DNA from 3 places in the Lentzea sp. CC55 genome. Region 3 is predicted to be linked to each of the others. Evidence: riboswitches for the same ligand, from Rfam matches in the RefSeq annotation. Region 3 holds a riboswitch; each other region holds the start of a gene.
The links. Region 3 has a riboswitch for glycine ahead of gcvH (glycine cleavage system protein GcvH). Riboswitches for the same ligand answer to the same signal wherever they lie in the genome.
Positions count from the first base shown of each region.

Region 1: it holds a riboswitch for glycine, as region 3 does, so the genes downstream of both, gcvT (glycine cleavage system aminomethyltransferase GcvT) here and gcvH (glycine cleavage system protein GcvH) in region 3, are expected to answer to the same signal.
Region 2: it holds a riboswitch for glycine, as region 3 does, so the genes downstream of both, gcvP (aminomethyl-transferring glycine dehydrogenase) here and gcvH (glycine cleavage system protein GcvH) in region 3, are expected to answer to the same signal.

Region 1 covers NZ_JAJCXE010000011.1:115,369-119,296, forward strand. The annotation lists gene glyA (serine hydroxymethyltransferase) at 1-377, opposite strand, end outside; gene gcvT (glycine cleavage system aminomethyltransferase GcvT) at 391-1,485, opposite strand; glycine riboswitch at 1,582-1,673, opposite strand; glycine riboswitch at 1,674-1,779, opposite strand; gene L6E10_RS07705 (DUF3817 domain-containing protein) at 1,825-2,127, opposite strand; gene L6E10_RS07710 (hypothetical protein) at 2,144-2,527, opposite strand; gene L6E10_RS07715 (helix-turn-helix transcriptional regulator) at 2,617-3,111, opposite strand; gene L6E10_RS07720 (hypothetical protein) at 3,276-3,473, opposite strand; gene L6E10_RS07725 (CaiB/BaiF CoA-transferase family protein) at 3,792-3,928, opposite strand, start outside.
Region 2 covers NZ_JAJCXE010000008.1:220,975-224,902, forward strand. The annotation lists gene gcvP (aminomethyl-transferring glycine dehydrogenase) at 1-2,086, opposite strand, end outside; glycine riboswitch at 2,135-2,233, opposite strand; glycine riboswitch at 2,237-2,332, opposite strand; gene L6E10_RS06130 (Clp protease N-terminal domain-containing protein) at 2,389-3,360, opposite strand; gene L6E10_RS06135 (MerR family transcriptional regulator) at 3,448-3,928, opposite strand, start outside.
Region 3 covers NZ_JAJCXE010000006.1:100,176-104,103, reverse strand. The annotation lists gene L6E10_RS04540 (helix-turn-helix domain-containing protein) at 72-425, shown strand; gene L6E10_RS04535 (L-serine ammonia-lyase) at 427-1,791, opposite strand; gene gcvH (glycine cleavage system protein GcvH) at 1,835-2,218, opposite strand; glycine riboswitch at 2,282-2,376, opposite strand; gene ald (alanine dehydrogenase) at 2,601-3,713, shown strand; gene L6E10_RS04520 (TetR/AcrR family transcriptional regulator) at 3,769-3,928, opposite strand, start outside.

The sequences.
Region 1 (3,928 bases), on a different contig from region 3:
CCGCCGTGCGCGAGGTCCAGGCCGAGGATCGTGTCGCCGGGCTGCAGGAGCGCGAACATGGCGGCCGCGTTGGCCTGGGCGCCCGAGTGCGGCTGGACGTTCGCGAAGCCGGCGCCGAAGAGCGACTTGATGCGCTCGATGGCGAGGCGCTCGACGACGTCGACGTGCTCGCAGCCGCCGTAGTAGCGGCGGCCGGGGTAGCCCTCGGCGTACTTGTTGGTGAGCACGGAGCCCTGGGCCTGCAGCACGGAGACCGGCGTGAAGTTCTCCGAGGCGATCATCTCGAGGGTGCCCTGCTGGCGCGCCAGCTCGGCCGCTACGGCCTCGGCAACCTCGGGGTCGTACTCCGCGAGGGAGGCGTTGAACTGGTCGGACATCTGGAGGATCTCCCTACTTGGCGCGCTTGTAGAACGGAAGTGCGACGACCTCGACCGGCTGCTTCTTGCCGCGGACGTCCACCAGCAGTGAGGTGCCCGGCTCGGAGCTCGCACGGGTCACGTAGGCCATCGCGACCGAGTAGCCGAGGGTCGGGGACAGGGCGCCCGAGGTGACCTCGCCGACGACCTCGTCGCCGTTCAGCACCGCGTAGCCGTGGCGCGGGGCGCGCCGTTCGGGGGTCTTCAGTCCGACCAGGACCGAGTCCACACCGGACTCCGCCACCTTCGCGAGGGCGTCGCGGCCCACGAAGTCGCCCGGCTTGTCCAGCTTCACGACGCGGCCGAGGTTCGCGTTGTAGGGCGTCAGCGACGTGGTGAGCTCGTTGCCGTACAACGGCATCCCGGCTTCGAGGCGCAGCGTGTCGCGGCAGCCGAGCCCGCACGGCTTGAGCTCGTGCGGCTGGCCCGCCTCCAGCAGCGCGGCCCACACGGCGGGGGCGTCGGCCGGGGTGACGAACAGCTCGAAGCCCTCCTCTCCGGTGTAGCCGGTGCGCGCGAGCAGTGCCGGGACGCCCGCGACGGTCGACGGGTACGAGGCGTAGTACTTCACCGTCGCGAGGTCGGTGTCGGTCAGGCCGGCGAGGATCTCGACGGACTTCGGACCCTGGACCGCGATCAGCGCGTAGTCGGTCGACCTGTCCGCGACGGCGGTGTCGAACCCGGCCGCGCGCTCCACCAGCGCGTCGGCCACAACCGCGGCGTTGGAGGCGTTCGCGACGACCATGAACTCCTCGTCGCCCAGGCGGTACACGATCAGGTCGTCGATCACGCCGCCGTCGGCCTGGGTGATCATCGTGTAGCGCGCCTTGCCGACGGCCAGCGCGGAGATGTGGCCGACGAGCGCGTAGTCGAGCGCCTCGCCCGCCTGCGGTCCGGTCAGGACGATCTCACCCATGTGCGTGAGGTCGAACAGGCCCGCCGAGGTGCGCACCGCGTGGTGCTCGGCGAGCTCGGACGAGTAGCGCAGCGGCATCCGCCAGCCCGCGAAGTCGGTGAACATCGCGCCGAGCTGCTCGTGCTCGGCGTTCAGAGGCGTGAGGCGGGACATCAGAACGCTCCTTGAGGGTGCGCCGAAGAGCCGGACCAGGCCGGCTGAGGCAACAGAAGAATGACACGGTCCATCAGAGACTCCTCGTCCGAGAGAGCCTCCCCCTCTGTCATGAGCCTGAGAGCTTCACCACCGGAGTGGCTTGCACCGTGGGCGAGGCTGCTGACGAGCCTGCTTTCCAGAGTTGCCTTCGTCGCGCGGTACGGGGACCTGAGAGATTCCGGGGAGGAGTTGCTCCTTCGGCGCTCCCCGCTCCGGAAACCGGTAGCGGTGGAGCTCTCCCGCGCGACATCGACGGCCGTGTTCAGTTGGTTGCCCCAGACGCTAGCAGGCCGAACGTCACAGCGGCACGCCCTGCGCCGTCTTCTCGACCACCTTGCGCTCCGCCCAGAACGACAGGAACGGGATCGTGCCGGCGATCAGCACGAGCGCCGTGCCCTTGATCGACCAGCGCAGCTTCAGCGCCAGGTCGACGGAAAGCACCAGGTAGATGGCGTAGAGGAAGCCGTGGACCGGGCCGACGACCTTCATCGCGCCGTCCATGTCCGCGGCGTACTTGAGCACCATCGCCACGACCAGGAGCAGCAGGAAGACACCGACCACGTAAGCCATGACCCTGAACCGGGTCAACGCACCCTTCATCTGCCCGCCTTCGCGCTCAACGACCGTCCCGCGCGTTGAGGTTCGCGAGCATGCGGTTGTAGGCCGCGAGCTCCGCGTCTTCGTCGTCGTCGAAGTGCTCGACGGGCGCGGGTTTGACGGCGTCAACGGTAGTCACCGGCTCGGCGGCGGCCGCAACCGGCTCCGGTGCGGAGAGAGCCTCGTCACGGCGCTGGCGTGCCAGGCGGCGGAAACGCCACACCATGAAGAGGGGGAAGAGGCCGAAGAGCGGCCACTGGAGCACGTACCCGAGGTTCTGGAACGTGCCGCTGGAGGACTCGAAGCGCTGCCACTGCCAGTACGCGAGCCCGCAGCAGACGATCAGCGCCGCCAGACAGGCGAGCGCGATCAGCACACGCTGGGGAGTAAGGAGGCCGCGCACGACCTCCACACTACTGGGGTGAGGCCTCCTGACAGGAGGCCACCCGCGGGGATGGGTACAGGGCTGCCGCCTCCGGCAGCCCGTTCCTCTTATGCCACGCCGTCCCGGCGCTGCCTCTGCAGACGTGCGACGCACCAGGCCGCGGCGGAGCCACGGCGAAGGTGCTGGAGAACCGTCATCGGTCCCAGGCGCCTCCCGAGGTCGGCGGGCGTGAGGCCGGCCGCGCGGTAGTCGAGCGCGCGCTGGTCCAGCGGGCTGATGCCCGCGTCCCACCACTGCTCGGCCTCGGCGACGTCGCCCACCAGCTGCCAGTAGCTCGCCGCGGCGGCGAGCAACGCCTCGGGTGCCTCCGGCGCCCGCTTGCGCATCGCGGCCACGTAGGCCGGATCCGCCGAGTCGACCTTGACCAAGCCACGCGGCCCGCTCCGTGCGGCACCCCGCTGCACGGGGATGCCTGGCGCCGAGGGGGGAGCCTCAGCGAGCCACGCGTTCTTGATCCGGTTCACCTCCTGCATCTCCGCGTCATCAGACCGTTCAGCCGCCCACTGCTTCAAGAGCTCGTGGACCCCGGAGTCCTCGACCATCCATGCCTCCTCGTCGGTCGGGGATCGGCCATTGCAGCGGAAGGTATTCGGTAGGTCTGACAATCGCCAGACCCTGAATCCTCAGAACACCCGTTACCAGTGCGTGATTGGCCGCATTCCACCCGTCCGGCTCAACGCGAACGGCCGAGGATCACGGTGCGTCACTAGGCGATGGGGGTCGCCGTGCCGAAGAGGCTCCTGACGAAGGTGATGATCGACTCCGCGCCCTCCCGCAGCCAGCCGAGAGCCGTCTGGACCGCCGAAGCGGACTCTTCGGGCCGGGTGATCAGGAGGAACAGCACCAGCGCGACGCCCGCCAGCACTAGCACCTTCTTGAGGTTCACAGGTACCTCTCCGTCCATGTCGCTCACCGGTCAGGCGGCGGACCGCCCGTGTCACCCGACATGGTCCACCATTCACCCTTGCGATGAACAACGACCACGCCCAACCACAGCGGCGATCGACCAGGGGCGCACGCCTGCGGGGCGCCCAATGTCACCCGAATGGCGGCTAAAGCGGGGCGTCAGCAGCGCCGATGTCCTGGGCACGAGGTGAACACGGACTCCCTCGCATCCCACAGCTCGGACAGAACCTGGTGCACCGGGCCTCACCCGGATGCCGAACCGTCGGCTTCACGCTCCGTCACGCCTTCGTGGCGCAATTAATGCGCGCCCGGCCATTCATCCAATTACTCCAGACCGCCGCAGTTCCACAATTCGGTCGGCGGCCACACCCATGTCGGCAAGCACTTCCCCGGTGTTCACCCCCGCGGACACCGGAGGGGTCGGAACTGCCGTCGGCGTGCGGTCGAAGCGGG
Region 2 (3,928 bases), on a different contig from region 3:
GGGCCAGGCCGATCAGGGCGTTGAGGTTCGCGCCGTCGACGTACACCTGGCCGCCCGCGTCGTGGACCAGGCCGCAGACCTCGCGGACCGTGTCCTCGTACACGCCGTGGGTCGACGGGTAGGTGATCATGATCGCGGCCAGGTCGTCCGCGTGCTCCGCGACCGTCTGACGCAGGTGGCCCATGTCGATGTTGCCCTTGTCGTCGCACTTGACGACGACGACGCGCATGCCGGCCATGACGGCGGACGCGGCGTTCGTGCCGTGGGCGGACGACGGGATCAGGCAGACGTCGCGGTCGGCGTTGCCGTTGGCGCGGTGGTACGCGCGGATCGCCAGCAGACCGGCGAACTCACCCTGCGACCCGGCGTTCGGCTGCAGCGACACGGCGTCGTAGCCGGTGACCTCGGCGAGCCAGGCCTCCAGGTCCGACACGATCTTCAGCAGACCGGCGGCGTCCTCGGCCGGGGCGAACGGGTGCAGCGTCGAGAACTCCGGCCACGTGATGGACTCCATCTCCGCGGTGGCGTTGAGCTTCATCGTGCAGGAGCCGAGCGGGATCATGCTGCGGTCCAGGGCGACGTCCTTGTCGGACAACGCACGCAGGTAGCGCAGCAGCGCCGTCTCGGAGCGGTGCGAGTGGAAGACCGGGTGGGTCAGGTAGTCCGACGTGCGGCGCAGGTCGGCCGGGATGCCGTCGGCGGTGTCGGCGTCGATCGCGTCCACATCGGACCCGGTGACGCCGAAGGCCTCCCACACCGCGACGACGTGCGCCCGCGTGGTCTTCTCGTCGCAGGCGATCGCGACGACGTCGGCGTCGACGAGACGCAGGTTGATGCCGGCCTCGCGGGCCTTCGCCACGACGGCGGCGGCCTCACCGGGAACGCGGACCTCGACGGTGTCGAAGAACTCGCCGTGCACGACGTCCAGCCCGGCCTCGCACAGGCCCGTGGCGAGCACGGTGGCCAGGCGGTGCACGCGGGTCGCGATGGCGCGCAGACCCTCGGGACCGTGGTAGACGGCGTACATCGAGGCGATCACGGCCAGCAGCACCTGCGCGGTGCAGATGTTCGACGTGGCCTTCTCACGGCGGATGTGCTGCTCGCGCGTCTGCAGCGCGAGGCGGTAGGCCAGCGAGCCGTCGGCGTCGACGGAGACGCCGACGAGACGGCCGGGCAGCTGGCGTTCCAGACCGGACCGGACGGCCATGTAGCCGGCGTGCGGGCCGCCGAAACCGATCGGCACGCCGAAGCGCTGCGTGGTGCCGACGACGACGTCCGCGCCGATCTCACCGGGCGCGCGCAGCAGCGTCAGGGCCAGCAGGTCGGCGACGACGACGGCCTGCGCACCGGCGGCGTGGATCTCCTCGATGAGCGCCTTCTGGTCGCGCACCACACCGGACGCGCCGGGGTAGGACAGCAGGACGCCGAAGAAGTCGCCGCCCAGGCCGAGGCCTTCGATGCCCTGCGACAGGTCGGCGACGACGATCTCGATGTCGAGCGGCTCGGCGCGCGTCTCGATCACGGCCAGCGTCTGCGGCAGCGTGTCGGCGTCGACGACGAACTTGTTCGACTTGGAGCGGCCGGCGCGGCGCACGAGGGTCATCGCCTCGGCGGCGGCGGTCGACTCGTCCAGCATGGACGCGTTCGCGACGGGCAGGCCGGTCAGGTCGCCGACCATCGTCTGGAAGTTCAGCAGGGCCTCCAGGCGGCCCTGGGAGATCTCCGGCTGGTACGGCGTGTACGCGGTGTACCAGGCGGGCGACTCCAGGACGTTGCGCAGGATCACGCCCGGCGTCACGGTGTCGTAGTAGCCGAGGCCGATCATCTGCGTCATCGGCCGGTTCCGCGACGCGAGCTCCCGCAGCTCCGCGAGCGCCTCGGTCTCGGTGGCCGGGGCGGGCAGGTCCAGCACGAGGTCGCGCTCGTGGATGGACGACGGCACCGCGCGCTGCGCCAGCTCCTCCAGCGACCCGACACCGATGACGTCGAGGATGCGCGCGAGCTCGGCGGGACGCGGACCGACGTGGCGGTCGGCGAACGGGGTGCCGTGCTCGAGAGCGGCGAGCGGAATGCGGTCCTGCGTCATCAAACGCCTCCGGGGGCTGAGGGCACACGTGTCCTGGTGCCCTCCCCGCTCTGTCCGTACCCTTCAAGGGCGCCTGAGAGGTTCACCCGGTGCGGACCGGGCTTTCACCGTCGGCGGGATTCCCTTGCGGGGATCCACTTTCCAGAGGCGTCTCGCTCGGCGGTCCTGGATGCCTGAGAGGTTCCCGGGGAGGGACTTGCTCCTTCGGCGCCGGGTTCGAAGCCCGGTCTCTCCCGCCTGAGTTCAGCGACTACCCGCGAAGAATACCCGCAGGCAGCCCGCCCAGTCGCTAGAGACGCGACCTACGTCTCAACGGCGAGACCGGTGAGCACCGCCGCGACGGGGTCCGCGGGGTCGTCGCGCACCGCGGCGAGCAGGTGCGCGGTGCCCACGACCGCGTCCCCGCGCCGCGCGGCGACGAGCTTCGCCCGCTCCACGGCGCGTTCCACCGCGCCCCCGCCGGAGGGCAACGCGGCCGGGTCCACTCCCGCCTCGCGCAACGCCGCCGCGCCACCCGACTCGAACTCCGGCCTCAGCCGCCGCCCGGAGACGGCCAGCTGGTGGTCGACCGTCAGCACCGCCTCCACGAGGTCGCGCGACGAGACGTCCCGCCTCCCGGCGACGGCCAGCCGTTCGGCTTCGTTGCGCACCACCGTCAGCACCGGTCCGCCGAGCCCCTGGCCCCGTGCGACGAGCTTCGTCAGCCAGCGCACGTACCCGCCACCGGACTCCCCCTCCAGGGCTCCCGCCTTGCGCAGCAACCAGACCGCGGGTGCTTCCTCGACCTCGGCGTGGCGCCGCTCGGCATCGGCCCGCACGGCGGCGGCCGTCGCCCCGGGGTCCACCCCGCGCACCAGGAACAGGTCGGCGGCCCGTCCGTATTCGAGCGACAGCAGCGCCAGCGCGAGGTGGGTCGTGGTCAGCACACCGTCGCCGGCCTGGGCCACAGCCGCACGCAGACAGTCCTCCAACGCGCGGCTCACGGGCAGAACGGCCTCGACGCGAGCGTGGTGGTGGGCGGCGCTCATCAGCGCCGTGACGTCCGGATGGGACTCGCCGACGACACCACCGTCGTCGTCGGCCCAGTGCTCGGTCCCCCGCGCCATCGCCAGCGCCCCCAGCGACTTCGCGCCGAGCTTGCGGCCGGGACCGGTCGTGTCGATCAGGGAGATCAGCAGGTTCTCGGTCCCGACGAACCCGAACCCGTGGCGGGAGGCGCGCCGGACGGCCGCGGCCAGGACCTCGACCACCTGCGACGAAGGAGTGTGCGTCATGCCGGCGACGCTAGGGACGGACCCGTTCCCGGCGCGTCCGCCGACCGGCCACGGACAGGCGCCGGTCGGCCACGGTCACCGGGCCGGTCAGCCGGTGGCGCGCTCGCGGCGGCGGCGGGTCAGCTCGTCCTCGGTCATCGGCGCGATCTCGACGCCGTCCGCACGTTCGGCCGGGAACTCGTGGATCGTGCCGGAGATCTCGCGCATCGCACCGCTCACCGCGATGCCGAACACGCCCTGACCGCCCTGCAGCAGGTCCACGACCTCCTCCGGCGAGGTGCACTCGTAGACGGTCGTGCCGTCGGAGAAGAGCGTGATCCTCGCCAGGTCCTGCACGCCTCGCCGGCGCAGGTGGTCGACGGCGACGCGGATGTTCTGCAGCGAGACCCCGGTGTCCAGGAGCCGTTTCACGACCTTCAGGACCAGGATGTCCTTGAACGAGTACAGCCGTTGACTGCCCGAGCCGTGCGCCATCCGGACCGTCGGGGCGACGAGCCCGGTGCGGGCCCAGTAGTCGAGCTGCCGGTACGTGATGCCCGCGATCTGGCACGCCGCGGGTCCTCGGTAG
Region 3 (3,928 bases):
AGAGCTCTCCCTGACGCGGAGAGCTCTCACACTTACTATCAGTTAGCGCCTTGACCAGCTATGATGCCGCCATGGAGTACAACGTGTTCGCGAAGGCGTGCCCGTCACGTCCCTTGCTGGAGCACGTCACCGGCAGGTGGGGCGGCCTGACCCTGGGCGTGCTCGTGGACGGCCCGCTGCGCTTCAACGAGCTGCGCCGCCGCGTCGACGGGGTCAGCGAGAAGATGCTGTCGCAGACGTTGCAGGCGCTGGAGCGCGACGGGCTCGTGCACCGGGAGGCCCAGCACACGAACCCGCCGCGGGTCGACTACAGCCTCACACCGCTCGGGCGCGAGACGGCGGAGCGGCTGTTGTCGCTGATCCACCTGCTGGAAGCGCGGATGCCCGAGGTGCTGCAGGCCCAGCAGACCTACGACGCCCGCTGAGTCAGCACTCGATCACGTTGACGGCGAGTCCGCCGCGCGCGGTCTCCTTGTACTTCACCGACATGTCCTTGCCGGTGTCCCGCATGGTCTTGATGACCTTGTCGAGCGACACGAAGTGCGAACCGTCGCCGCGCAAAGCCATGCGCACGGCCGTGATGGCCTTGATGGACGCGACGGCGTTGCGTTCGATGCACGGGATCTGCACCAGGCCGCCGATCGGGTCGCAGGTGAGGCCGAGGTTGTGCTCCATCGCGATCTCGGCCGCGTTCTCGACCTGTTCGGGGGTGCCCCCGAGCACCTCCGCGAGGCCTCCGGCCGCCATCGAGCACGCGGAGCCGACCTCGCCCTGGCAGCCGACCTCGGCGCCGGAGATCGACGCGTTCTCCTTGAACAGCACGCCGATCGCGCCGGCGGTCAGCAGGAAGCGGACCACGCCGTCGTCCGAGGCTCCCGGCACGAACCTCGTGTAGTAGTGCAGGACCGCGGGGACGATGCCGGCCGCGCCGTTGGTCGGCGCGGTGACGACGCGGCCGCCCGCCGCGTTCTCCTCGTTGACCGCCAGCGCGAAGAGCGTGACCCAGTCCATGACGCGCAGCGGGTCGGTGACGAAGTGCTCGCCCTCCAGGCGTTTGCGCATCTCGGCGGCGCGGCGGCGGACCTTCAGGCCGCCGGGCAGGATGCCGTGCTCGGTGCAGCCGCGTTCGACGCACTCCTGCATGACGTGCCAGATGTGCAGCAGTCCCGACCGCACTTCTTCTTCGGTCCGCCACGACAGCTCGTTGGCCATCATGATCTCGCTGATCGACAGGCCGGTCTCGCGGCAGCGCGCGAGCAGCTGGTCGCCGGTGAGGAACGGGTGGGGCAGCGGCGTCGAGTCGGGCTTGATGCGGTCGGTGCCGGAGGCGTTCTCGTCGACGACGAACCCGCCGCCGATCGAGTAGTAGACGGCGTGCTCGACGGACTCGCCGCCGCTGAACGCCTCGAAGCTCATCCCGTTGGGGTGCAGCGGAAGTGACTTGCGGCGGTGCATGACGAGGTCGCGGTCGTGCACGAACTCGATCTCGTGCGTGCCGCCGAGCCGGAGCCGTCCGCCGCCGACGATCTCCTCGACGCGGTGGGCGGCGGCGGTGGGGTCCACCTCCTCGGGGAGGTTGCCCTCGAGTCCGAGGAACACGGCCTTCGGGCTGCCGTGGCCGTGGCCGGTCGCGCCGAGCGAGCCGAACAGCTCGACGTGCACGCGGTCCACTTCGGACGCACGCGCACCGAGCTTCTCGACGAACATCGCCGCCGCGCGCATCGGGCCGACGGTGTGGGAGCTGGACGGTCCGATGCCGACGGAGAAAAGGTCGAAAACGCTGATCGCCACTGATCAGTCCTTCGTGGTGGTGGAGCGGTCAGTCAGGCCCATGTCAGCCGGTCTGGGTGAGTTCGGCGTACTTGGCCGCCGTGAGCAGGTTCTCGGCCGACTCGACGCGGACCTTGAACAGCCAGCCGGCGCCGTACGGGTCGTTGTTCACGATCGCCGGGTCGTCGACGACGGCGCTGTTGACCTCGATCACCTCACCGGTGACGGGCGAGAACAGGTCGCTGACGGACTTGGTGGACTCGAGCTCGCCGCACACCTCGTTGGTGACGACCTTCGCGCCGACCTCGGGCAGCTGCACGAAGACGATGTCGCCCAGGGCGTCCGCCGCGTACTCGGTGATCCCGCAGGTCAGCGGGTCCTGGGTACCCGGCGTCCAGTCGACCCACTCGTGCTCGGCGGTGTAGAGCAGGTTCTCGGGGAACTGCACGGCGCGACTCCTCTGGCTGTGACGGGACAGGACACTTGCGCCCCCTCCGCCGTGCAGAGTTGCCTACCCCGAGTGGTCTTGCTGCCTGAGAGTGTGCGGGAGCTTGCCCCTTCGGCGCCCCGACCGACGTTCGTCGGGGTCTCTCCCACTCGGGTTCTGGCGCTGTCGCGCCGCGGCCGGTCTTCAGTTCTCGGAGGCGAACGCTATGTGCGGCCCCGCCGGGTGTCAACGCGGACGGGTCGAGTCACACGCGAGCGCAAACCAGGTGGCTCTGTCCCAAGTGAACAACCGCACACGTGCTCGATAGTGCGATTCGCACAGTGACATGACCTTCCCGCTGCCCCACATTGTGAGATGTCGGCCACCGAACGGAGGAGTCATCGTGCGGATCGCAGTTCCCCGCGAGATCAAGAACCACGAGTACCGCGTCGCTCTCACCCCTGCCGGTGCGCACGAGCTGACGAGCCGCGGGCACGACGTGTTCGTCGAGCAGGGCGCCGGTCTGGGCTCCGCGATCACCGACGAGGAGTACCTCGCCGCGGGCGCCAAGGTCCTCGCGACCGCCGACGACGTCTGGGCCGAGGGCGACCTGGTCCTCAAGGTCAAGGAGCCGATCGCCGAGGAGTACCCCCGCCTGCGCGCCGGCCAGACCCTCTTCACGTACCTGCACCTCGCCGCCGACAAGCCGCTGACCGAGGCGCTGCTGGCGTCCGGCACCACGGCCATCGCCTACGAGACCGTGCAGCTGCCGAACCGCGCGCTGCCGCTGCTCGCCCCGATGTCCGAGGTCGCGGGCCGCCTGGCCCCGCAGGTCGGCGCGTTCTCGCTGATGAAGCCGTCCGGTGGCCGCGGCGTGCTGCCCGGTGGCGTCCCCGGTGTCGCCCCGGCCCGCGTGGTCGTGATCGGCGGTGGTGTGGCCGGTCTCAACGCCGCGACCATCGCCGTGGGCATGGGCGCGGACGTGCAGATCCTCGACACCAACGTCGACCGGCTGCGCCAGATCGACGCCCAGTTCGCCGGCCGCCTGCGCACGCTCGCCTCGAACTCGTTCGCGATCGAGCAGGCCGTCCGCGAGGCCGACCTGGTCATCGGCGCCGTGCTCGTCCCCGGTGCCGCCGCTCCGAAGCTCGTCTCGAACGCGCTGGTCGCCGAGATGAAGCCGGGTTCGGTGCTCGTCGACATCGCGATCGACCAGGGCGGCTGCTTCGAGGACTCGCGCGCCACCACGCACGCCGAGCCGACCTACGAGGTCCACAACTCGGTGTTCTACTGCGTCGCGAACATGCCAGGCGCCGTCCCGCGCACCTCGACCTACGCGCTGACCAACGTGACGCTGCCCTACGCCGTCGCGCTGGCCGACAAGGGCTGGGAGAAGGCGCTGAAGGACGACCGTTCGCTCGCGCTGGGCCTCAACGCCCACGCCGGCAAGCTGACCAACGGCCCGGTGGCCGAGGCGACCGGCCTCGAGCACACGCCGCTGGAGTCCGTGATCTGAGAGCCAACCCGATGAATGAGGCCCCCGCACGCGTGAACCGCTGCGGGGGTTTCGCCTACCTGAGGGCTTCGACGCGGGCCTTGACGCCTTCGATCACGCAGTCCAGGCCGAACTCGAACTGCCGCTCCAGCGACCACAGCTCGCCCTCGTCGAGCATCGCGACGTACCGGGGGTGCTTGTCCCGGTACAGGTCGGCGATCTTGGCCATGTCCGGC